3 regions of the Desulfofarcimen acetoxidans DSM 771 genome follow, and region 2 is predicted to be linked to each of the others. Evidence: riboswitches for the same ligand, from Rfam matches in the RefSeq annotation. Region 2 holds a riboswitch; each other region holds the start of a gene.
What was found. Region 2 has a riboswitch for cobalamin ahead of DTOX_RS02740 (sirohydrochlorin cobaltochelatase). Riboswitches for the same ligand answer to the same signal wherever they lie in the genome.
Positions count from the first base shown of each region.

Region 1: linked by a shared signal. The riboswitch ahead of DTOX_RS09710 (hypothetical protein) and the one ahead of DTOX_RS02740 (sirohydrochlorin cobaltochelatase) in region 2 are both predicted to bind cobalamin.
Region 3: linked by a shared signal. The riboswitch ahead of DTOX_RS09610 (adenosylcobinamide amidohydrolase) and the one ahead of DTOX_RS02740 (sirohydrochlorin cobaltochelatase) in region 2 are both predicted to bind cobalamin.

Region 1 covers NC_013216.1:2,105,959-2,112,293, forward strand. The annotation lists gene DTOX_RS09700 (LytTR family DNA-binding domain-containing protein) at 284-649, shown strand; cobalamin riboswitch at 934-1,104, shown strand; gene DTOX_RS09710 (hypothetical protein) at 1,281-2,156, shown strand; gene DTOX_RS09715 (cadherin-like beta sandwich domain-containing protein) at 2,321-6,335, shown strand, end outside.
Region 2 covers NC_013216.1:567,923-576,667, reverse strand. The annotation lists gene DTOX_RS02750 (S-layer homology domain-containing protein) at 1-1,733, opposite strand, end outside; cobalamin riboswitch at 1,942-2,134, opposite strand; cobalamin riboswitch at 2,319-2,502, shown strand; cobalamin riboswitch at 2,590-2,852, shown strand; gene DTOX_RS02740 (sirohydrochlorin cobaltochelatase) at 2,969-3,916, shown strand; gene DTOX_RS02735 (FecCD family ABC transporter permease) at 4,019-5,086, shown strand; gene DTOX_RS02730 (ABC transporter ATP-binding protein) at 5,095-5,889, shown strand; gene DTOX_RS02725 (ABC transporter substrate-binding protein) at 5,903-6,856, shown strand; gene cobI (precorrin-2 C(20)-methyltransferase) at 6,887-7,609, shown strand; gene DTOX_RS02715 (ABC transporter ATP-binding protein) at 7,602-8,441, shown strand; gene DTOX_RS02710 (ABC transporter permease) at 8,441-8,745, shown strand, end outside.
Region 3 covers NC_013216.1:2,071,222-2,079,966, forward strand. The annotation lists gene DTOX_RS09580 (phosphatase) at 143-877, opposite strand; gene DTOX_RS09585 (phosphate ABC transporter substrate-binding protein) at 1,148-2,059, shown strand; gene pstC (phosphate ABC transporter permease subunit PstC) at 2,150-3,130, shown strand; gene pstA (phosphate ABC transporter permease PstA) at 3,127-4,011, shown strand; gene DTOX_RS09600 (methyl-accepting chemotaxis protein) at 4,049-5,905, shown strand; gene DTOX_RS09605 (response regulator) at 5,948-6,658, shown strand; cobalamin riboswitch at 6,899-7,089, shown strand; gene DTOX_RS09610 (adenosylcobinamide amidohydrolase) at 7,223-7,960, shown strand; partial or broken gene DTOX_RS22150 (transposase) at 8,173-8,292, shown strand; gene DTOX_RS22155 (RNA-guided endonuclease InsQ/TnpB family protein) at 8,375-8,647, shown strand.

The DNA.
Region 1 (6,335 bases), 1.5 Mb from region 2:
TACGAGCGATGGAAGAGGTGCTAAAGTGCTGGCAAGCTAATGATTCAGTATTTTTAGCCTCTCGGCCCTACCGGTTGAGAGGCTTTTTTATTTGTTGGCGGCTACAAACTCGGCTGATTTGCCGTTACGGTTTGTTTGGGGACAACATCCTATGGCATCAAATATTATTTCGGATTTCCTGCCGGATGTTCACTTGGGGAGGCAAATTTCAATGACATGAGAAACCTTACGGGTAGAAGCTCCCGGGCTTGTCCCGAAGCAGGTTTGCAAAGAGGGTAGTAAAATGAATTCGCCGGAGACTCAAAATATTGAATTTTTTAATGATATTATCTGTTTTAGAATCGGCTGTGAAAAAATATTCATTTCCAAAGATGAGATCATTATGTTTTCCACTAACGGAAGAAAAGTAGATGTTCATACCCCCTCATGCAGGTTCACCGTCAATATCACCCTCAATGAAATACAGAAGAAACTGGATGATACCATCTTTTTCAGGTCCCACCAGTCCTATCTTGTAAATATTAAAATGGTTAAAAAAATTTTCAGCAAGGGCGAAACGCGCTGCATTGAGTTTCGCTTGATCAGTGAAACTGCGCAAATCAGTAAGGGCAATGAGCGCAAACTATTCGAGATGGTAAGAATCATTTGAGCCACTTTTGCAGTGCAGAACCGGCTTTTATAAGTTGGTTCAAGGTGAATAACAGCAAATATCCAGTACATGCCGCAAATAAGTACGTGCCGAGTATACATGAGTAATATGAAAATTTGCTTAAAATAACTTGTATGTCTAAAAAAAAACTTGACAATGCTTTTGGCGAATATTTCATATTCTTATGTATATTATGTTGTTTTTTATATATGTACAGTATATTTTCCTGCTTATGCTTAATGAAGAACTTTTTGCTATAATTATTATAGCAGTTAAATAACTGAATATTTAATCCAAGCAAGAGTAACGGAATCGGGTTAGAGTCCCGAACGGTACGGCCACTGTAAGCCGAGCTTACTCCATCGGACAGTTGTCCGGTCCATTGGCGCAAATGCCGAGAAGGAGGAGAAAAGCGTTGAAGCAAGTCAGGAGACGACTCTTGCATTAGATTGGCCCCCGGAACCGGGCTGGATAAAAAACCGTATCCGCCGCTTAATTGCGTGCGGTTTTTTTGTTGCATTAACTTTGCTGTGTATATGGAAGGGGTGATGCGTATGCTTGTGGATTGACAGGCACAAGCACGAGCGGCGTTTGTAGAAGGATTGAACACTGGGGATTGGAAAATTAAAATTTGCTAAAGGGGGTTTTTGTATTGTTTAAGAAACGTACAATAATGCTGACCATGATCATGGTTCTCGTCATGGTTCTCAGCTTTGCCGGCGGCGCCTTTGCCAATGAATATCCTAATCTCACCACGTATGACGGTGTGCCTTTCACTGCAGATGTAGATGCAAACGATGCTAACGCACAAACTGTTGAATTGTATGCCGCTCCGGCCGATGCAAGTTGGATGCCGTATTGGTTTGATAATGAACAGGATGCAGAGGATGTCGAGTGGGCTGTTGTCGGTGGCAGTGTCAGCGGCGTTACGGTGGCAGAACAAGCTCCGTTTTATGTAGACGAAGACTTTTATTATGCGTATGCCGTTGTCACCGTTGCTCCGGGTACCAATCCTGGAACTGCCAGTATTGTAGCCAGTACGCCGGAAAGTGCCTATGTCAATTTTACGGTAGTGGTGAATGGCCCCACAGCTGACCCCTACGATGACACTGCCGATGTGAACTTTGAGGTCTATAATTCAAACGGCGCTTTGCTGTCTTCCGGGGATGGCAATGTGCAGGGCAATGACTTTTACTCTGGCAGGTCCTTTGTTACGGCCATGGATGGCGTGGTGCGGATGATGATGGAAGATGTGATTGACAATTATAGCGCCTCCGGTGCATTTGTTACCGGCATGACAATTGATAGTGTGAATTACACGCCTCCTTATCCCGCGGGCTGGATGTATCGCATATACCGCGAGGGCGGTACCTCTGGACAGTATGATGTGGTGGCAATTTCCGAGGTCATAGGCGCGGATGACATCCGATTAGAGGATGGGGATTATATCCAGTGGCGTATCGGAGAGTATGATGATCACGATTTCCCGGCGTATATCAACCGCTAGACATAAGTAAAGGCATGGTTGCCATGCTCTTTTAGATTTTCAGTAAATCCGGTCCGGGAACTGTTTTAAGCCCCGGTCCGGGTTTTATTGTATTATCAAAAATCAGGAAAACAGAGGTCATTTAAAGAGAAGGCAATTCACAATCAGAAAGAAAGGGAAGGATAATGGTACTCAACTGGAAAAAAGCAATGTACACAGCACTAATGCTGCTGGCCGCATTTATACTGGCACTGGCCATGCTTCCGGCGCAGAGCGCCTGGACTAATCAGGAGGCTGCAACGGATTCCGTGGTTACGGCAACTTACAATGATTTGGATATGGTAGTGCCGGCGGAGGATGAGATTGCAAAATCCTCTGTGGCCGCCGCAACTTACAGCTGTTCAGTGGAGGTTCAATACCCCAAAACTGCCAGCCGTAATGGCGGCCTGATCGACGACAACGCCGGCGATGCCATTGAAATATACAATTCCGCCGGTGAACCGGTGCCGGTGACCGCGCCGGAAGATACACAAACTGGAAAGAAAATAATTTTTAATGCCGAGCCCGGCAAGTACAAATTTAAAGTATACTATACAAAAGATGGCGTGCGCACAGTGGGCGGCGAAGGCACATTTGAAGTAGTGGATGTGCAAGGCAAACAGACATTTTACCTGGGCTATTTTAATATTAAAGTAGGAATCGACCCCGAGACAGGCAAAGCGCCCGGCTTTAATATAGTACTGCGCAATTCCCAGGGAGAGATTCAAAATCCGGGAATGGTGATCGGGGCGGAGGATGGACAGGGAGATATTGAGCATAGTTACATCGTTCTTGCCTGCGATGGGAGCAATCCCTATTACTGGGATGCTACTCCTGTAAATGACGCTTTCAGCCCCAAAGACGGCAGTTTTTCTTGGTCAAGGCTCAATGCTGTAGTATTAGGATCAAAGAAAACAGAAAGGGTTGCAATAACCAGGAGTATTGAGACTACATTCCAGGTTACAAAAGGCGCCGACCTGCGGGTCTTTCGCAAAGGCAAAGCACACTTCATTCCTTTTACCGAGTATACTCCGACTTATATGGGTACCACCGGTGATGAAAAATATGACATCTATAAATTTAATATTCCCTCCGGCGCGGATGGTATTCATTACGAGGCGGGCGGCGGCGAATGGCTGAAGCAGTGCCAGTGTTTCACCGTGAACCCGGGAGGCACGGATTTGACAATAACCCTGGACCTTGCCGTGCTGGACAATAGCCACCGCGTAGATAACGGGTTTATTGATGATAACCTGTACATGAATCTGGACGACAGCAAGTATGTGGTGTTAAAAAAAGGGGAAAGCTTTGACCTGTTTCCCATACGCGTCTGGCAGGCGCAGCTCGGTGTGGTAGATAATTATTTTGTTGAGCCGGACTACCATGTTGAGGTGATGGGCGGTTCGGTGTCCGAGCAGTGGACAGGCAAGCCAGGCAGAGAGTTGCTTAAAGTAACCGGGAAGCAGACAGGTATCAGTATTATAAAAATATCCTATGATGCCTTGGGCTGGCTTGAATCACCGGGTAATGTCATTTCCGGAAGCTACTCTCCTCCCAGTGGGATAAAATATTATTTCAACGCCATCGACCCCATTAACACGGGTATAGTGGTGGTAAATGTGGTGGATGATGCGGACTCTGGGAATGCAGCCAACATCAAAACCAATATTGATCAGAGAGAATATGACACCGTTTATTTCGATAAAAATAAAAGCGATTCCGCGCCTTACACCTTCAAGCCCACGGCGGACAGCGGAACCATATCGGTACGCGTGCATGACCCGCTGCATAACACCGGGTGGGGCGAAGGGTGGACAAGCTGCGCGGCAAATCCGGACGGGAGCTTTACGGTAAACCTGAAAGAGGGCCGCAGCATTATCGAAGTCAGCGCGGGAGATTCGGTGCGGTACCATGTGGTGAACGCCAAAGGCCTGCAGGTCAACATTGTCAATAAAAGCAATCCGGACTGGAAACCAGGCGAACCCTTCAATTTGGGTGAAACCGCGTCGGTCAGCTTTGAAGGACTGGAGATCCCCATCCAGAAAATTGCGGGCATATACAATCCCGGCTATCCATACACGCAATATGTGCAGTATGAGACACAGGACGGGCGGTTGTGCCTGGGTCCTCCCACACAATACGATATCACTTCGTATAATACGGTCAGTGTATTGTTGTCCGAACCGGGAGAATTTTTACTCCATAAGGGCCGGATACATTGCGGACATCTGGGCAGCGCGCTTAACGCGCACCGCAACATATCACCCTCGGGAGTGATGCCCAATTTCAACGCTTCCGAAGGGGAAAACAATCCTTTGTTCAGCACCCTGCCGGACATTACATTTGAAGTGCAGGACAACGAATTTGCCTCTGAACAGGCAAAATTGGAATACGCCGCTCTGAAGGAGCTATTTTACAATTATTACGGGCCTAATTATGCTCCACTTGAAGGAATAAACAGTTCCCAGCTTAATATCACGGGAATTGATATTTCAAATAATAATCTTAGTGTGTATATATACCCTAAAAATAATGATGTCAGTGTGAAAGCGCGCTGTTGGTTCCAGTCTAATCCAGGCAATGTTACGGAGACAAATATGCCTATACGCGACAACGGCATAGCATCGGGGATTTTAATCGGTGCCGTTACCGGTCCCGACGTCGGTTATGGTGAACTGACCTTAACGCCGCTGGATCCGGAAAAGGGCTATCCCATTACCTACACCTTCCGGCTGGTGTTTGACGAAGGCATAGGCAAGTATCCCTACATCACAGGCATAAAAATAAATCCGGTTAACGGCACGCAGGATATGAACTTCCAGCACGGCAAGCTGCGGGCTGTCGCGGAGGAGGACCTGGGCTACGGCTTCCTGTCCACCAGGCATGAGTTTACAGCCACGGTTCCTTACAGCACGGACAAAATCATCATCACCGCCAGTCCATTAACGGAAGGCGAGGTAACCACCGCCGTGACAGTGAACGGTGAAGCGTTGGGCGGCAGCGGGATTTCCCAGGAAATCTCCTTAAATGAAGGGGAGAACACCATTACGGTTGCCGGTTCAGTTTACAGCAATGAAACTCCCGTGCAGTACACCCTGCTGGTAACCCGTGAAAAAGCGCCCAACAAGGTGACATTTGAAGGGGCGGAAGGCGGCCGGCTGGTAATCAAAAGCGCCGGCGGCAAAACGATGACTGCCAACGAAGACGGCAGCTATTACCTGCCGGTAGGCCAGGGGTATATTTACTACTACGGCCGGAACGGATACCTGACGGCAACCGGTACCTTTGATGTAACGGAAAGCACTACCGGCATTACACTGCCGGCTTTAACAGAGCACCAACAGTCCGACGGTAAGGTTACCGTCAGCGCGGTATCCCTGAACAGCGTCCTGCGGGACAAACAAGAGGTTAGCTATAAAGCCGGTGAAGCCACCGACCTGGCTTCGGCAGGCTATGTTGAGTACAATAACGGAGGTTATACCGTCCTTCACGCGCTGATCGACGCATTCAACCAGGGCAACACCAAAATACCCTTCACCTGCGCCAGAGGAAATCTCACCCCCGACATTGCTATCAATGGCAATACGGCGGAGGGCGCGGGCTGGGTATGCGAAGTTGCGGGTAAAGAGCTTTCCGGTGACAAGCTGGCCTCAACTCTCGTTAAAAACGGCGACCGTATAGTATATTATTACAATGCAAATTTTGCAGGTATGCAGAACGCCTGGTTTGAGGAAACCAATGTAACCGTTACGCAAGGCGAAGACGCGGAACTGACTCTTGTGGGCGCTGACGTGAAAAACGACGGCGGCGGCGTAGCAGGTATCAGCGGCGCGAAGATTTTAGTTAACAGCCAGAACACCGGTCTGAGTACCGGTGCCGGCGGAAGTGTAACTCTGCCCGGCTCGCTTATAGACACTCCCGGTCAATATATAGTTACCGCGGTAAAAGAAAATGAAGACGGCAATAACACGCTGGTATACAACCAGGCGATTATCCGGGTGAATAAAACAGCTTCAGGCGGCAGTGGCACCACCGTTAAATTCCGTTTGATCGGTGACTCCCTGCATGGCGGCGGGTGTGACGACCACAGCCAATATCTGAATTGGATCAAGACCAAAAACTATAGCTTCAGCGGAAGCAGCGTCACAGTTTACCAGGTAT
Region 2 (8,745 bases):
ATATTCAATCTATTTAAAGTTATGATTAGCTCAGAATTATCTACAGCAGGGTCATCATCTTTTGCGCTAACGCTGCCGTCATCCCGCTGAAGGGTTTTCAGATAATTCAGACCTTTATTTATTGCTGCCTGAACATCTGCCTCACCGGCTTCCGGCAGATAGCTGAGCGACCGGATAGCCTGTGCTGTGGAAAGGAAATCAGGGTAGTATTGATCAAAGATTTCTCCCCAGGAACCGGAAGTATCCTGCTTAGATAAAATATACGTTTTAGCATCGCCGGTGTTAAGCCCGTCAAGCTTTCCGGCTTCACCAAGGGCTAAATAAGCCCACATATCGCTGTATACGCTGTTTTCAAAAGAACCTTTACCCGGATCCTCTGCTTTTTGCCGGTCTGCCAAAAGTCTAATCAGCCTGTCCAGGCGTCCGGCGTCACCCCATTTGTTCACTGCCTTTATGCACTGAGTTATAGTTTTCGTCCGGGAATTTTTCACCCATTTTGAAGCAGTCCCTGTATACTGGTCAAAAGTATATCCCAGTGACTTGAGTGCCAGCAGTGTTTCAGCAGAGGAAAAGGTGCTGTCACCTTCTATACGGACTATGGCCGCCGTGTCAGCATCTTGCACGTCGTTAAGATAGGTAAGACCACCCTGTATAGTCTTATAAACATCGCTGCCTTCGTTCTTCGCCTCAGAAAAATAACTGAGTGCCGTAATAACCTGGGCAGTGGTATCAGACTCTTCAAAACCGCTTGTGTACTGTGAGCCCCAGGCTACACCGGCGTCTTGACCCCAGGAGTTCTTATGAATTTCTTTCAAATTATCAATAAAATTAAATGCCTTTGTCTGGTCAATATTACTGATTGCTCCAGCTTTTCCGAGAGCATTCAGAACCATAATATGGTCAAACATATTTGTCCCGAAACTGCCGTCACCATTTTGTTTGGCTGTAATCGCACCGGCCAGAACATCAATGTCGGTTGAAGCTTTGTCAACAGCATAAAGAGCCGTAAGTTCTTTGGACAGATACACAGCGTCCTGTACAGATGAATCCTTTTTAATGGACCGCGCCGTACTATTGGCAGAAAGCATTATGCTGTCTTTGAGGGATACACCATTATAGACCCAACCGCCCACTGACAGGTCCTCCCCCGATTTTGCCAGTGCCTCAACACAGCGGTAATCGAAACTCCAACCGTTTACATCATAGGTCATGCCGCCGTTTTGATATTTTGTCTTAAAAAAGTTTACAGCATTATCAATGGCACTCTGCACCTGATTGTAAACATCGCTGCCGACAGTAATGTCTTCTTTAACTGTCGACAAAGCCTGCAGCGGCACCTTTGTCCCATATTCATTGGCATAAGGGCCGAAACTGCCGTCATTATTCTGGGTTAAGCAAACATAATTTATTAAATTAACATTATTTCCCATTAAGTCGGCTAAGTTTTCGATTTCACTTCTTAAACTAGTGCCGTTTATGCTCCATTTCTCACTTGACAAATCCTGCCCGGCCATAGCCAGCACATAAGCGGTATAGCCATCAATTTTCTCTCCCGCCTTATACTTATCGTTAATAAAATCAACTGCTTTTGCCGCCATTTCAGCAGAAGTATATACAGCCTCTTGCCCGTTTGCTGACTGGCTGGTTAATCCGGAAAACTGAATAATGTTCAGGATAAAAAATATCATTACTGATAACGTTATGAATTGTAATTTTGTGTTTTTTCTCCTCATTATCTAATATCCACCTTTCCCATAACAAGTTCGCAACATCTTTAATTATCTCTAAAATTAGCAATATTTAATAAAACAAATAATTTTAAACTTAATTGCAACCAATACAAAAATAAAAATCCCGATCCACAAGTGAATCGGGATTTTATGGCGATGCCGGCAAAAATGGCATAAACATTAAAAACCACCTCCTATCACACGTAGATATGTGGCAATAAAGAACAAGGCAGTTTTCCTGGCTTAGGATCATCGTAAACCTCACGTCTTCCCGGGAATATCCTGTCCCAGTGACATAGTGTGAGGCTCCTACCCATTACAGTGGCGGGACCGCGCCGGACTCGCACCGGCTTCTCTTTTAAGCTTTATCATTCAGATAAAGCTCCCTGCTCCGGTTATGAATTTATATTCCTAATTATTTTTTGATTATTCATAATATCACGTTATGGCTGTGTTGTATATACCATAAAAAGATCATTTGTCAGAAGAGCATATTTGATTTAATAATATAGATTCTCGACATAGATTATCCGGAAGTATGGACACAATATTTGATTTATGATATAACTTTACCATGAATTAAATCACTCAATCAGTCTAATGCCAGTTGCCTTTTAGGAAAGGCACAGGGAACCAGGTGAGAATCCTGGACGGTCCGGCCACTGTAAATGGGCAGCCAACTCCCGATAAGCCACTGGGAATATTCCCGGGAAGGCGGAGTATGGCGCTATTTCCCATAAGTCAGGAGACCTGGCTGGCATTATCCAAAACGCTTTCCGGGGAAAAGTGTGCGGTCTTAGATTTCTGTATTCATCAGACGCTAAAACCTTAGCACCCCTCGGGAGAGCTAAGGTTTTTGTTTTTAATTTGGAAAACAGGTGCCCCTTCCCGAGGGACAGGGGTTAAAAGGGAAGCCGGTGCGAGTCCGGCGCGGTCCCGCCACTGTAACGGTGAGCTGCCTTACAAAAGGAAAAGGGAACAATCCATTTGGAACCGGCAAAATTGCTTGCCACTTATTCTGAAAAGGAATGTTCCAATCTTATGTCACTGGGTATTGACCTGGGAAGGCGTAAGGCAGCAATGACCCGGAGCCAGGAAACCTGCCTGTTTTCCCCAACGTTAGGCCTTGCGTGGATAAGGGGGTGTTGGACTTGTATCTAATAATATCAATACTTCCTCCTTAGAATCTGAATAAACTGACTGACTTACTAACTAACATTCAGAAGGAGGATCTATTTATGAAACGGGCCATTAGTTTGAGCAGCGTAATACTTGTATTATTTTTACTGATGGGGTGCAGCAATACAGGCAAACAAAATCCTACCGCACAAAACACTAACCCGGAAACCGAGAAAAAAGCCATTTTGATCGTTAGCTTCGGAACCACTTATGAAGATACCCGCAAGCTTACAATTGAAGCGGTGGAGAACAGAGCTAAAGAAGAATTTAAAGGCTGGGATGTTAGACGAGCTTTCAGTTCCCATACGATTATTAAAGTCTTGAAAGAACGCGATGGAATTGAGGTAGATACACCGGAGCAAGCCTTACAAAAATTAAAAAATGACGGCTATACTACTGTTGTGGTGCAAATGTTGAATATAATTCCAGGCGTGGAATACGATTACATTAAAAAAGTGGTAGACCAATACAAAAACGACAATTCTTTTAAAAAGATCTCGTGCGGTCTTCCCCTCTTGTACTATATGGGACAAGAAAACGAGCCAAATGATTTTATCACTGCACTGGAAGCACTAAAAACACAATTACCGTCTTCAATGAAAAACGATGAAGCGCTTCTCGTGCTGGCACACGGAACGCCTCATCCGGCCAATGCCTATTATACAGTACTGCAGCACACAATAAACGAGCTGGGCTTTAAAAACACCTATGTATATACGGTGGAAGGAACGCCGACGCTGGAGGAAGTAATTCCGCAATTAAAAGCTAATAATATCAAAAAAATTACTTTGATTCCGTTTATGCTTGTAGCCGGCGACCATGCCAATAACGACATGGCAGGTGAAGAGAAAGATTCGCATACGAGCCAGCTGAAAGCCGAAGGTTTTGCAGTGGATAGCTATCTTCACGGTCTTGGCGAAAATAAGGAGATTCAAAACATTTACATGAATCGTATAAAACAAGCGATGAATGAACTTAATTCAAAGCCTGCCGGTGAAGAAAAATAGAATTATTTATACATCCCTTGATTATGCAAGTATCCGAAATCTCAATTAATTGAGATGTGAATTTATATATTAATATAATTATCAAGTAAGTGAAAGGTCAAAATGCAGCATGAATTAATTCTGTCTCACAGAAAAAAAGAAAAACGAAGATTTCTGGTGCTGATTATACTGGTTATTTTCCTGGTCACCGGCTGCCTTATCTTTACCGGCCTGGGCGTTATCAAAATACCCCCTTGGGAGATAACCAGAATCATTTTTTCTCTTTTGTCGGCTGACAGCAAGACAGTTGCCGGCTTGGACGATATTCACCGGGCAGTAATACTGGATATCAGGTTGCCCAGAATATTATCGGCTGTTCTGGTGGGAGCCGGGCTGGCTACTGCCGGGGCAGTCCTACAAGGTCTCCTGGTAAACCCTCTGGCTGATCCCTATACCCTCGGTGTATCCACCGGCGCGGCTTTCGGGGCTGCGCTGGCCATATTTTTCGGCATTTTCCTTCCCGGAAGTTTAGCTATGCTGACCGTGCCCCTTTTTGCTTTTGCAGGGGCTATTGTTGCTCTGGGAGCCGTGTACAGCCTCGCCCTGGTTAACGGCACACTGGCAGTAACCAACCTGATCCTCTCGGGGGTTATTGTCAGCGCCATACTGTCCGCAGCTGTCAGCTTCTTAAAAAGCATGGCCGGCGAAGGAGTCGGGTCGATTGTATTCTGGCTGATGGGGAGCTTTGCTTCCAGGGGCTGGCATCATGTATTATTGTGCCTGCCCCCTGTCGCAGCCGGATTACTAATCTGTTATTATTACGCAGATGATCTGAACATCTTGAGTCTGGGAGTCAGCTCCGCCAGGCAACTGGGTATTGATGACGGAAAGGTCATTACTATTCTCCTGATTACTTCTTCCATGATTACCGCGGCCTGTGTTTCGATTTCCGGAATAATCGGCTTTGTAGGGTTAATCGTCCCTCACCTGATGCGCATGATTGTGGGGCCGGATCACAGAATACTGATCCCCGCATCAGCGCTGGGAGGGGCGCTTCTTCTTAGCGGAGCGGATACCATCGCCAGAAACCTGCTGACTGCGGAGATTCCGGTGGGTGTTCTGACCACCCTGCTGGGTGGCCCGTTTTTCTGTTATATTTTTAAAATTAAAACAAAAAAACAAATGTATTAGGAGGAACTTTGAAACAAGGGGTTCTGATAAAAACTGACAGCCTGACCCTGTGTTATGGAAAGTACACCGCACTTCAGGAAGTCAGCCTTGATATTCGTGAGGGAGGTTTTTACGGCATTCTCGGGCCTAACGGCAGCGGCAAAACAACCTTGATCAATATTATGTGTGGTGTGCTGAAGCCTTCCTCCGGCCATATCACCTGGAACGGCAAGGAATTGAGTTCCTGCAGCCGCCGGCACATAGCCCGCAGTTTCGCCGTCGTGCCACAAAACTGCTCAATTAACTTTCCCTTTTCTGTGCTGGAAGTTGTAATGATGGGGCGAAAACCTCATCTGGGACGCATGGGCAGGCTTTCTCACAAAGACCTGGAGATTGTATACAATTGTATGGAACATTGCAGTGTTTTAGAACACGCACAAAAAGCCATTACCAGCTTAAGCGGCGGAGAGAGACAACGGGTGCTCCTGGCCCGTGCTCTGGCTCAAACCCCACAAGTATTGTTCCTGGACGAAGCTACATCTAATCTGGATATTTCCCACAAATTGGAGTTGCTTAAACTAATTAAGAAACTAAATACGGAAAAGGCAGTTACGGTAATCGCCGTACTGCATGATTTAAACTTTGCCGGCATGTTTTGCGAATATTTAGTATACATGGATAAAGGCCGAGTGATTTGCGAGGGTCCGGCAAACCTTGTTTTTAACGAAGAAATGATAAATAAGGTTTTCCATGTTCAGGTAGAAATAAAGAAACATGCGGTTACCGGCAAGTATAATCTGACACTGCTTCCCGATCTGGAATAAAAGGAGAAGTATCATGAATAAGCAATCCAAAATTATTTCTGTTTTTCTAGTAATCTTCATAATTACCATACTGGCCGGATGCGCCCAAACCAAGCCCGCGTCAACACCCGACAATATTATGGTGGTAGACGATTTGGGTAAGGAAGTAAAGCTAAAAGAACCGGCGAAGAGAATTATATCACTTTACACCGGGCATACGGAAAACCTTTATTCTCTGGGGCTAAATGATGAAATTATTGGGGTTTCCGACAGCGAGTCCTTCCCGCCCTCTGCTCTGAAAAAACAGTCCTTCAGCTACCGGGAAGACGCTGAAAAGCTCATTGCAGCCAAGCCGGACCTGGTGCTTATCAGAACTTTTATTGCCAACAATTATCCGGATTTTGTAAATAAATTGGAAACCGCGGGTATTCCCGTTGCGGTCCTGTACCCGGAGAATGTTGATCAATTTCTTCAGTACCTGAAAAAACTAGGCAAACTAACAGGAAAGGAAAAAGAAGCCGGCGAACTGGTAGATCAATTTAACAGCCAATTAAAGAAAATTGGGGACGTGGTGGCCAAAATACCCCAGCAAGAGCGAAAGAAAGTGTTCTTTGAGACAACTAAGGACATAACAACCTGCACTCCGGACTCAATCGCCGCTTTTATTTTGGAAAAGGCCGGGGCCATTAATGTGGCGATTGATGCTAAAGCGGTGAGACCGGGCAGCACCATTGCCTCATATGGTCAGGAAAGGCTTCTGGCCAAAGCTAGGGACATTGATGTATACCTTGTGCAAAAAGGTGAAATGAACAAGACCAGAGAAGAAGAAATATATCTGCGACCCGGTTACCAGGCCATCAAGGCAATACAAAACCACCAGGTTTTCTTGGTGCCAGAGGCACTGGTATCACGTCCCACCATGCGGTTATTGGATGGTATCGCAGAAATTGGGCGAGTTTTATATCCGGATTACTTTAAGACTGTTTAAAACAAAAAATATTTCTACATGGAGGACATTATGCAAGGTACATTTTACGGTGTTGGAGTTGGACCGGGAGAACCAGAATTGATTACACTTAAGGCAGTGAAAATACTTCGGGAGGCAGATGTGGTCATTGCCCCCCGCACCGAGAAAAAGAAAGGCAGCACTGCCCTCTTTATCGCTCGCTCCTTTATCCGGCAAGACGCTCATATATTGGAGCTGGTCTTTCCTATGGTTTTCGATCCGGATGTTTTGGCCGCCGCTTGGGAACACAATAAGAACATCATTATATCTTTTCTCAATGAAGGAAAAAATGTAGCCTTTCTCACTCTTGGCGATCCCATGTTATACAGCACTTATTTTTATATTTTCAAACTATTAAATGGCAAGGGCTTAAAAATAGAAACTATACCAGGTGTACCTTCCTTTTGCGCGGCTGCCAGTCGTCTGGGTATTCCTCTGGCCGAGGACAATGACGTCCTCAGTATTGTCCCTGCCACGCTGGCAGATGAAAAAATAGAGAAGGTGCTTTCCTGTTCTGATAGTATCGTAATGATGAGAGTATATAAAAATTATGATCAAATCGTCGGTCATCTTAACCGCCATGGACTTTCTGAGAAGGCAGTAATGATTAGCAGATGCGGGTTTGCGGATGAAGAAATCACATGCAATTTAAATGGCAGCAAAGATAAAAAACCCAATTATCTGTCCACCATTCTGGCCAGAAAGCATTCAGCAATGGATTGCAATTATGATTAAACTTGAAAATGTCAGCAAAAATTATAAACAAACGGTTTCAGTAAATAAGCTTAATCTGCATATTAAAACCGGCGAATTCTTCGGCTTGCTCGGTCCTAACGGAGCCGGCAAAACAACTACTGTCAGGATGCTTACAGCTTTAACCATGCCCACAGAGGGCAGCATTGTTGTAAACGGATGCCGTGCTCACCGCAACGATACCCGTTTTAAGGCAGAAGTGGGTCTGGTACCTCAACACATCAACCTTGAACCGGAACTGACCGTGGTGGAAAATTTGCGCCTGCACGCCATGCTTTACAGCATTCCACAGGAACAGGCCAGGATAAGAATTGAGGAACTGCTGGCTTTTACCGGCCTCGAAGAAAAGGCCGGAACACTGGTTAACACTCTGTCTGGCGGAACAAAGCGAAAAGTATTGATTGCACGGGCATTAATGCACAAACCCAGGATTCTCCTTCTTGACGAGCCAACAGTAGGTCTCGACGTATTTATAAGGCGGAAAGTCTGGGATTTGATTAAAAGCTTAAACAGCAGAGGAATTACTATCTTACTGACTACCCACTATCTGGAGGAGGCAGAGACTCTCTGCAATAGGATTGGACTGCTGAAAAAAGGCGAATTAATCATGGACGGCTCACCGGAAGAGCTAAAAAAAGTGGTGGGACCGGTAGTTGTGGAAGAATTCCGAGACGAACGGACAATCCTTCACTTTTTTGCTTCCCGCCAGGAAGCGCTGGAGCATGCAGGAGCGTTACGCGACGAGTTCACCATACGCCAGACAAAGCTGGAAGATGTTTTCGTAAAACTTACTGAAGAAAGAGTGAGCACCTGATGTCCGGATTGAGAGCCGTGCTTTGGAGAGAGTATCTTTTTTTTAAACGCCGCTGGTGGACTATTACCACCGGTTCAATGGTAGCACCTTTGCTGTACATGGTAGCCTTCGGCTGGGGCCTGGGCAAAACAGTTAACCTGGGAGGGGTGGCCTACATCGACTTTATCGTACCTGGAATAGTGGCGCTAAGTACAATGAACGTCAGTTTCAACGCCGTGGCCACTCCTCTTTCCATTGCCCGCCTCTACGATAAGACACTGGAGGAATATCTTGTCGCGCCTATCACTGTCTATTCCTTTGCGGC
Region 3 (8,745 bases), 1.5 Mb from region 2:
TTTAATGGCTGATTATATAAATAAATTAAGGAAGCCAATGACTCCCTTTAAAATGGATCTATGAGCAAATAAATGTCATTGTCTAACAGTTTTGAGAAAATGGTTTAGCCGGTGTTTCATAACGAGCACAATATTATAGACGCTATGATATTTTTTTCTGTTTTATTTTTACAGATACCATATAATCACGTACAAAATTTGCTGAGGTATTTAAAACCTGTTCCGGCTTTATGCCGGCTTTGACTGCTGCTTCCAGGGCGGAGTCGAATTTTCCCACCATAAAACAATTATGAGCATCACTGTTTATTGATACGAGGGTGCCTGTTTTGGCTGTGAGACGAGTCAGTTGATGGCAGCGAGAAGCGTTGGCGGGGCGGTTCAGAGAAAAGGAACTATTATTTATTTCTATTGCCTTACCGGCCATCTTTGCTGCGTAAACAACTCTTTCTAAATCTACGGGAAACTCAGGATTTTCCGGGTGACTGATAATGTGAACATAGGGATTTTGAATCGCGGCAATTAAGGCCCGAGTATTGTGTTCTACCGAATTTTCCTGATAACCTGTGCCGGCATGTAGACCCGCCAGCACAATATCCAGACTTTGCAGCATTTCAATTGGCAGGTCTAATTTGCCGTTAATATCAACAATATTAGCTTCAACGCCTTTTAAAATATCGACTCCTTTAAAATTACCCGGCAGCTCTAACAGTTTGCTGAAATAGTATTCATGTGGTCCACCCGGAAAATTGGGACCATGATCCGTTATGGCAATCATTTTTAGTCCTCTGACAATGGTATAATCAATTATTTCCTTAACTGTACTAAAAGCATGCCCGCTGGCAATAGTGTGGGTGTGCAAATCAGCTTCCAGAAGCATAAAATCATCCTTTATAATAAATTTTAGATTAAATATATTATAAATTGATAAAGTTAATTGCTTGTGTCGTTTTAGTTAATATATTGTAAAGGGGGACTTCTTAATATATTTTTAATTTTTCTGTAACTAAATTAAAAATAATTAATTATTATTTACCTATTGATAATATCGAATTAATTCTCTTGCTTTAAAATCTAATTAGAAAAAATAATGAAGTGGTGCTCGGAAATGATTAATGATGCACTGCTAAAAAGAGGAGGAGAAAAAATTTTGCAGAGTAAAGGAAAATGGATGCTGGCGATTGCTGCAGTGCTGGTGATGTTACTGGCTCTGGCGGGCTGTGGCGGCCAACAAAAGCAGGAAGGAGAACAGGCTTCCAATCAACAGGCAGAAGAAGTGTCCGGAAATATTACAGCAGTTGGTTCTACCGCCCTTCAGCCACTGGTTGAGCAGGCTGCCAGCCAGTATATGGCTAAAAATTCTAAGACACAAATTGTTGTGCAAGGTGGTGGAAGCGGTACAGGTTTAACCCAGGTAGCTTCCGGAGCAGCGGATATTGGCAACTCCGATATATTTGCTGAACAAAAGGATGGTATTGATGCCTCGCAGCTGGTGGATAATAAGGTGTGCGTGGTAGGTATGACTACCGTAGTAAACCCAGGTGTAACTGTAAATAATCTGACAAAACAGCAGTTAGTAGATATATTCACAGGGAAAGTAACTGATTGGAAAGATGTGGGCGGTTCCGAGCAGAAGATTGTAGTGATTCATCGCCCCAAAGGATCCGGTACCCGTGCTACTTTTGACTCTTTTGCTCTTGGTGGAACAGATGAAACTGCACCGGGTATGGAGCAGGATTCCAGCGGTACAGTGCGCAAAATGGTTGGAGAAACTCCAGGCGCTATTTCTTATCTGGCCATTTCTTACGTGGACAATAGCATTAAAGCATTAAAGCTTGATAGTGTTGAACCAAGTGTAGAAAATATTGCTACCGGTAAATATCCGGTATGGGCGTATGAGCATATGTACACCAAGGGTGCCCCCACCGGTGTTAAAAAGGCCTTCTTGGATTATATGTTAACTGATGAGGTGCAGGGCCAGTTAGTGGAAAAATTGGGTTATATCCCGATTACTGATATGAAAGTGGAGCGGGATGCCAAAGGCAATATGACCCAGAAATAGGTTCCAAATGATTTAGTAATGGATTGTAGGGGGCGGATGTCGGTTAGCAAACTGAGCCGCCCCGTTATTTTATTAGAAAGAGGTATTTTTATGTCCAAAAATTTTCCCCTGGCCATTGAAAATAAAGAGTATTCCAGTTCAGGGCCAGGTTCACTAGGTCTTACGGCAAAAGGTATACATATTCATAAAAGATATATTGAATACTTTGGACGAACAGTATCTTTTTTGGCCGCGGCACTGGTGATTGCATTAACTTTAGCTATTATTTTTTTTATTGGTCAAAAGGGCTTGGCTACCTTTACAGTAAGCGGTGTTAATGCGTGGAATTTCCTTTTTCAAACACAATGGATGCCGGATCGGCCGATGGAGCAAGGAGGACCGCTGGTGGGTTCTTTGTCCTTTATTATAGGTTCTCTGTTGGTTTCTCTGATGGCAGTGGCTGTCAGTGGTCCTTTAAGCGTTATCGTAGCGGTGTTTATGGTGGAAATTGCCCCAGGCTGGGGGCAGAGGGTATTGCAGCCGGCTATTGAAATTTTAGCCGGAATTCCTTCTGTTGTTTATGGATACGTGGGCTTAAGTCTCTTGGTGCCTTTCATACGTAATTATATGGGGGGAGAAGGTTTTAGCCTTTTGGCCGGTTTTATAGTGCTTTCAATTATGATCTTACCCACCATAATCAGTGTCTCTTCCGACAGTTTGCGTGCTTTGCCATCTCAATGGAAAGAGGCATCCTTAGCTTTAGGCGCCACCAGATGGCAGACAATTAGTATGGTTTTGGTGCCTGCCGCACGTTCAGGCATCATTACCGGTGTTGTTCTGGGTCTGGCCAGAGCCTTTGGTGAAGCACTGGCTGTTCAGATGGTGATCGGTAATACAAGGCAGATCCCGTATTCCATTCTGGACCCGCTAATGACTTTGACAAGCGCCATCACTATGGATATGGGCAATACTATTATGGGTTCTTTATGGAATAACGCCCTCTGGTCAATGGGATTGCTCTTACTGATGATGTCATTTATGTTTATCCTAATCATTAAGTTGGTAGTGAGAAGAGGGGGAATGATCCGTTGAATGCTCGTTCAGCCGATCGTGCCGCTACCCTTATGTTTTGGTTAGGTGCGGCTGCAGTTCTGGCAATTTTGGCACTGCTTCTTGGATATATTCTCTGGCACGGTTTTCGAGCCATTAGCTGGGACTTCCTCACTGCGCCGCCCCAAACAATTATGGCCGGTGGTGGTGTAGGCCCACAGATCTTTAATTCCTTTTATTTGCTTTTTCTTACCATGCTGATTACTATTCCTATTGGACTTTTAGCCGGCATCTATTTAGCCGAATATGCCGGGGCGGGACGCCTTACCGAGTATATTCGCCTCTCTATGGAAACCCTTACTTCCCTTCCGTCTATTGTGGTAGGGCTATTTGGATTATTGATATTTGTTAATCTAACAGGTTGGGGGTATACCTTAATGTCAGGCGCCCTGGCTCTGGCTGCAATAAATCTTCCCTTTATTGTAAGAGTTTCTGAAGAAACCATAAGAACTGTACCTGTTGAGTTGCGGGAAGCCAGTCTGGCGCTGGGGGCTACACGCTGGGAAACTATGTGGAGAGTAATATTGCCGTCTGCTTTTCCTGGCATAGTAACAGGCACCATCATCGCAGCCGGCCGTGTTTTTGGTGAGGCGGCGGCCCTTTTGTATACTGCCGGGATGAGCAGTCCTGTTTTAAATTTCACTGATTGGAACCCGTTAAGCCCTTTTTCTCCTATTAATCCTTTTCGGCCAGCTGAGACTCTGGCTGTGCATATTTGGAAGGTTAACTCAGAATCCCTTATTCCCGATGTGCGTCAGGTAGCTGACGGTTCTGCTGCCGTGCTTATTCTGGTAGTGCTTTTCTTCAATATTCTGGCCCGCTGGCTGGGTAGGTATATTCACCACCGGTTGACTGCAACTTAGAGGCAATTTTCTCTCTTTTTATTAAGGAGGTCTTGAATTGAAGAAAAGAAGAAAAGTAGACAAACGAAACAATTTGCCAGGAGAGGCAAAAAAAAATAAGTGGGGCAAAATGAAATTTTTAAATTGGTCATTAAAGGATATGAAGTTTTTAAAATCGGCGGTACGGTTAGCGGACATACAAAATAAATTGACGGTTTTAAGGTGTTTATTTGGCAAAAAAAGTCATAAAAACTGTGCTCCCGCAAAGGTTATTGCAAAAAAATTCGATAATAAGCCTCTTAATTACAAGGGAGTAACTTTTATTGATAAGGTTAGCTTTCAGTTGCGTATATTGCTTCTAATGACGATGCTAGTTATTTTTGTTATGAGTATATTGGGCATGGTCGCATATTGGGAAGGAAAACAATGGCTGCAAAAATATACTGATGGCCGTTTAACCTCATCAGCCAGTAATATTTCGGAGAAAATAGACCTTTTTACTACAACCGTTGATAGTCGTGAATTGGAGCGTAAATCCGGATATCTTTTGAATTCTGAGGCCACCGGCTTTATGCGGCAGGGGCTGAATGCATGCTTGATGATTATTGATCAGCAGGGAAATGAGGTATTGTCTTCCGGAAGAAATCAACAGCGTATAACTTTTACTTCTGATTTAGAAGGTAAAATGTTTTCCAGCCGTACCGGTTTATTTACGATAGAGGTACAAAAAGAATTGTGGCGGGTGGCCTATCAACAAATTCCCGGAAAGAATTGGGTTTGCGTAATTGGAGTACCGGTAGAACAGTATTTATTGCCCGTAAAGCAATTAGGATTGTTAATCATTTTCGGTGGTCTGATTACAGTGCTGGCAACAATATTAATTTGCGCTCTGGGTGCCCGGAAGTTTGCCGGTCCGCTAAATGAATTAATCGATATTATGTCTTTAGCCGGGGAAGGAAATTTGACTTTACGGGCTAGGGAGACAAAAGTTGGCAAGGAATTATCTCTTTTAGGCAGTGGCTTTAACCGTATGCTTTCCCATTTAGAAATGTTAATCAAGGATTTTAGCCTTACTTCGGGAGATTTGCATCTTGCCAGTATGCAAATGCACCGGGTTGGAGAAAACCAGGTCCGGTTTGCTTTATCTGCTGAACAAAGCGCTGAAAGAATGGATTCAGTAGTTAAAAATGTTAAAGGTCTGGTGGTGGAAGCCGAAACATCTAGCCAGGAAATGATGCGGTTGGTGGAGGAAGGTTTGCTGGGACTAAAAAATATAGTGGATAAAATTAAGGGTAATTGGCAGTTGTCTCAGGATAGTTCTAAATCCATGCAGTCCTTAACAGTACATATTCAGCAGATTGGTAATATAGTAGATATAATTAAGGACATATCGCGTCAAACACATTTATTATCCTTAAATGCTTCAATAGAAGCTGCCCGGGCTGGGGAATATGGACGAGGTTTTTCCGTGGTTGCCGGAGAGGTGCGTAATCTGGCCGAAGAAACCGGAAAGGCCACAGGGGATGTAAGCCGTATTATCAGTCTAATCCAGGAAAGTACTGCCAGGGTTTTAGAGCAGGTGCAGTTAAGTGAGGATATGGCCAATCAAGGCGTGACTGCTGTGTCGAATACTGAAGACGCACTTGCCGGAATGCATCAGTCAGTTATGCATACGGGAAAGCTTGTGGATTATATTGCCAATAATATTAGACAAATGGATACTGAGGTAAATGAGACTGTGTATTCAGTGCGTTTAATAGCCGGTACACAGGAAGTAAAAGGTGAGGTTGAAGGACAAGTTTCTTCCCGTGAGGTGGCCCATTGGGCCGGACGGCTGGCCGAAATGGCTGTTCATGCGCAAAATCAATTAAAACGTTTTGACATCACCAATGAGAAAATGAACCATATAAAATGATGCATGTGTTAGCAGCAGGTGTTTGAATTGGAGATGTGCTTAATGCCAAATATTCTAGTTGTAGATGATGAGCAAAATGTACTTGAAATAGTCCGATTTAACCTGGAGCGTGCAGGCTACAAGGTGATAACGGCTAAAGACGGCAATATTGCGCTTGAATTAGCCCGTTCAAGAAATCCTGATTTAATCGTATTAGATTTGCTAATGCCAGGGCTGGATGGTTATTCCATATGCCGGCTGCTGCAGCGCGATCCTGCGACCAGACGAATTCCCATAATCATGCTTAGCGCAAGGTCAGATGAATTGGACAAGGTTTTAGGCTTGGAAATGGGAGCGGATGATTACATAACCAAGCCTTTTAGTCCTCGGGAACTGGTAGCTCGGGTCAATGCCAGATTAAGGCGCGATAAAAAAGAAGAATTCATTATTCCAAGGGATAGCAAAAACATTATCATGAGGGGTAAATTGATTATTGATAAGGAATGTATGTCAATTGAACTGGGTGGCAAAAAACAATATTTAAAGGCCAAGGAGTTTGAGCTGTTGTATTTTTTGGCTTGCCAGCCAGGTAAATATTTCTCCCGATATTTCCTATTGAAACAATTTTGGGAATTTGATGTTTCTAATGATTCCCGTACTGTTGATGTACACATAAGGAGAATTAGACAGAAGTTGGAGATACTAAATGCAAACCAGCAATATATTGAAACTGCACGTGGTGTTGGATATCGTTTTATAGAAACAAATCTCTAAGGTACTGTAAAAATTACCCACACAATTAAAATGAGTTATTCGAGAAAAACAGCATTTCTTCCTTCCTCTTTACTCCTAATGCCTACGTCATATGTTTTAAACACCAAGTATAAAAGTTTTCTTCTCCGTGCCACCGAAAGTTATTCTTATGAATGTATTGAAATGTTATAGAATTTGTGCTAGAATTTTTCAAAATATATGATAAAAATATTAGAGTCTTATTTCCAATAAGCTAAAACTTCATAACAAGCTGGAACAGGTGCATTATTTTGAGAAGATAATGCTTAAAAAGGGAAGTCGGTGCAAATCCGATACGGTCCCGCCACTGTGATGGGGAAGGATCTTATGTAATGCCACTGGGTGTTGACCTGGGAAGGACTAAGATCTTGGTGAACCTAAGTCAGGAGACCTGCCTGTTTTATTAAAAACAAACCTACGAGTGATGGGAATGTGGTTAGTTTCGTGCTGAGTCATAAAATATTTTCTACAGCAGGGATTTACCCCGGACTATAGGTAGGCCGGGTTTTTTAAATTGCAATTTATGGGTATAGGGAGGAAAATGTTTTGTTAGAGGAATTACATTTGTTTAATAAGCAGATCTCTATCCAAGGGATAAATTTTTATGTCTATAACAAAAATACATTTCTTGTTTCGTCTGACAACCCGCTGAAAGTGCTCAGTTCTGCTGTCTTAGGCGGAAATTTACGCCAGGCGTATCACATAATCAACCATTCTGTTAATAAAAACTATAATGGAAGTGATCCGGAGCAGGATTTAAGACAGGTAGCTGAAGGTTTGAATTTAGGTCATGATGTTGTTGGCATGATGACTGCCGTAAATGTAACCCACACCGTATTAAGCTGTGGCAGTCAAAAAGGTCTGGCAGTGGCGGCTCTTTGTACTGTTGGAGTAAGTAATCCAGGGGTTGCGGGTGTTCCTACCGCAAAGCTGCAAAGAAATATTCAACCGGGCACGATCAATACTATTTTATTAATTGAAGGCAATTTAAGCGTGCCTGCGATGGTTAATGCGGTTATAACGGCAACCGAAGCCAAGACAAGAGCTCTGTTTAAATCAAAAATAAGCTTGCTGGACGGTGAATGTATAACCGGTACAACCTCGGACGCCATAGTGGTTTCCTGTACCGGGAGAGGTGAATTGCAGCATTATGCCGGGACTGCAACTGACTTAGGATATTTAATTGGGCGTACTGTGTACAATGCGATATCGCAGGGAGTGGATGACTATATCTCGTATAATGAAGGACTTAATTTAGAAAATAAAATTGATTTCCTAAATTAATAAATTTAACCAAAACCAGCCAGAATTCCCCCACCTTTAAGTTGGTGGGATGAATGGCGGCCTTGTTTTGTGTACTAATAAGATGTTTGCCAAAGCCTCTATGATGTGGCAAAATATAATCAGACGCAATAACGAAAGGTTGATTATTATTGAGCAAACTTGATGCAAATAGCCAATCAGTATTCTTACTCACATATCATCTGATTTTGGTAGTAAAAAAGCAGCTATGGAAAGAATATTTTTGGTCGTAAAGTTTTTGTCTTCTAACTACAGGTGGTGCACCCATTGAAGTAATTAAGAAGTACATTGAAACCCAGGATGAAAAGAGGTGAATCATTTGCAAATTGTCTACCGGTTTGAAATGCGTCCGACCAAAGAGCAACAGAAAAAAATGTTTCACACACTAAAACTTTGATGGTCAAAAATCACTACCTAGCTAAAAGCATTCATGATGCTTCATGGGGTACATTCAGAAACTTTGTGGAGTACAAATGCCGCAAATACGGTAAAATATTTTTCCCTGTCCCTCCGCATGGCACTTCCCAGACTTGTCTTTGTGGCGCTAATGTGCCAAAGGATTTGAGTGTCAGAGTACACCGATGCCCTGCTTGTGGACTGGTTATGCCCAGGGATTTGGTGTCAGCCATATTAATAGAACGCCGTGGCTTAGAAATGCTAGCGGCTTAGATATGTACTTGTAGGGCGGGGGCCGCCCGAAATCATGCCTGCTGGAGGCCGTGTAAGACCTATTGCTCTTTGTAACGGTAGGCCGTGGCTGATGAATC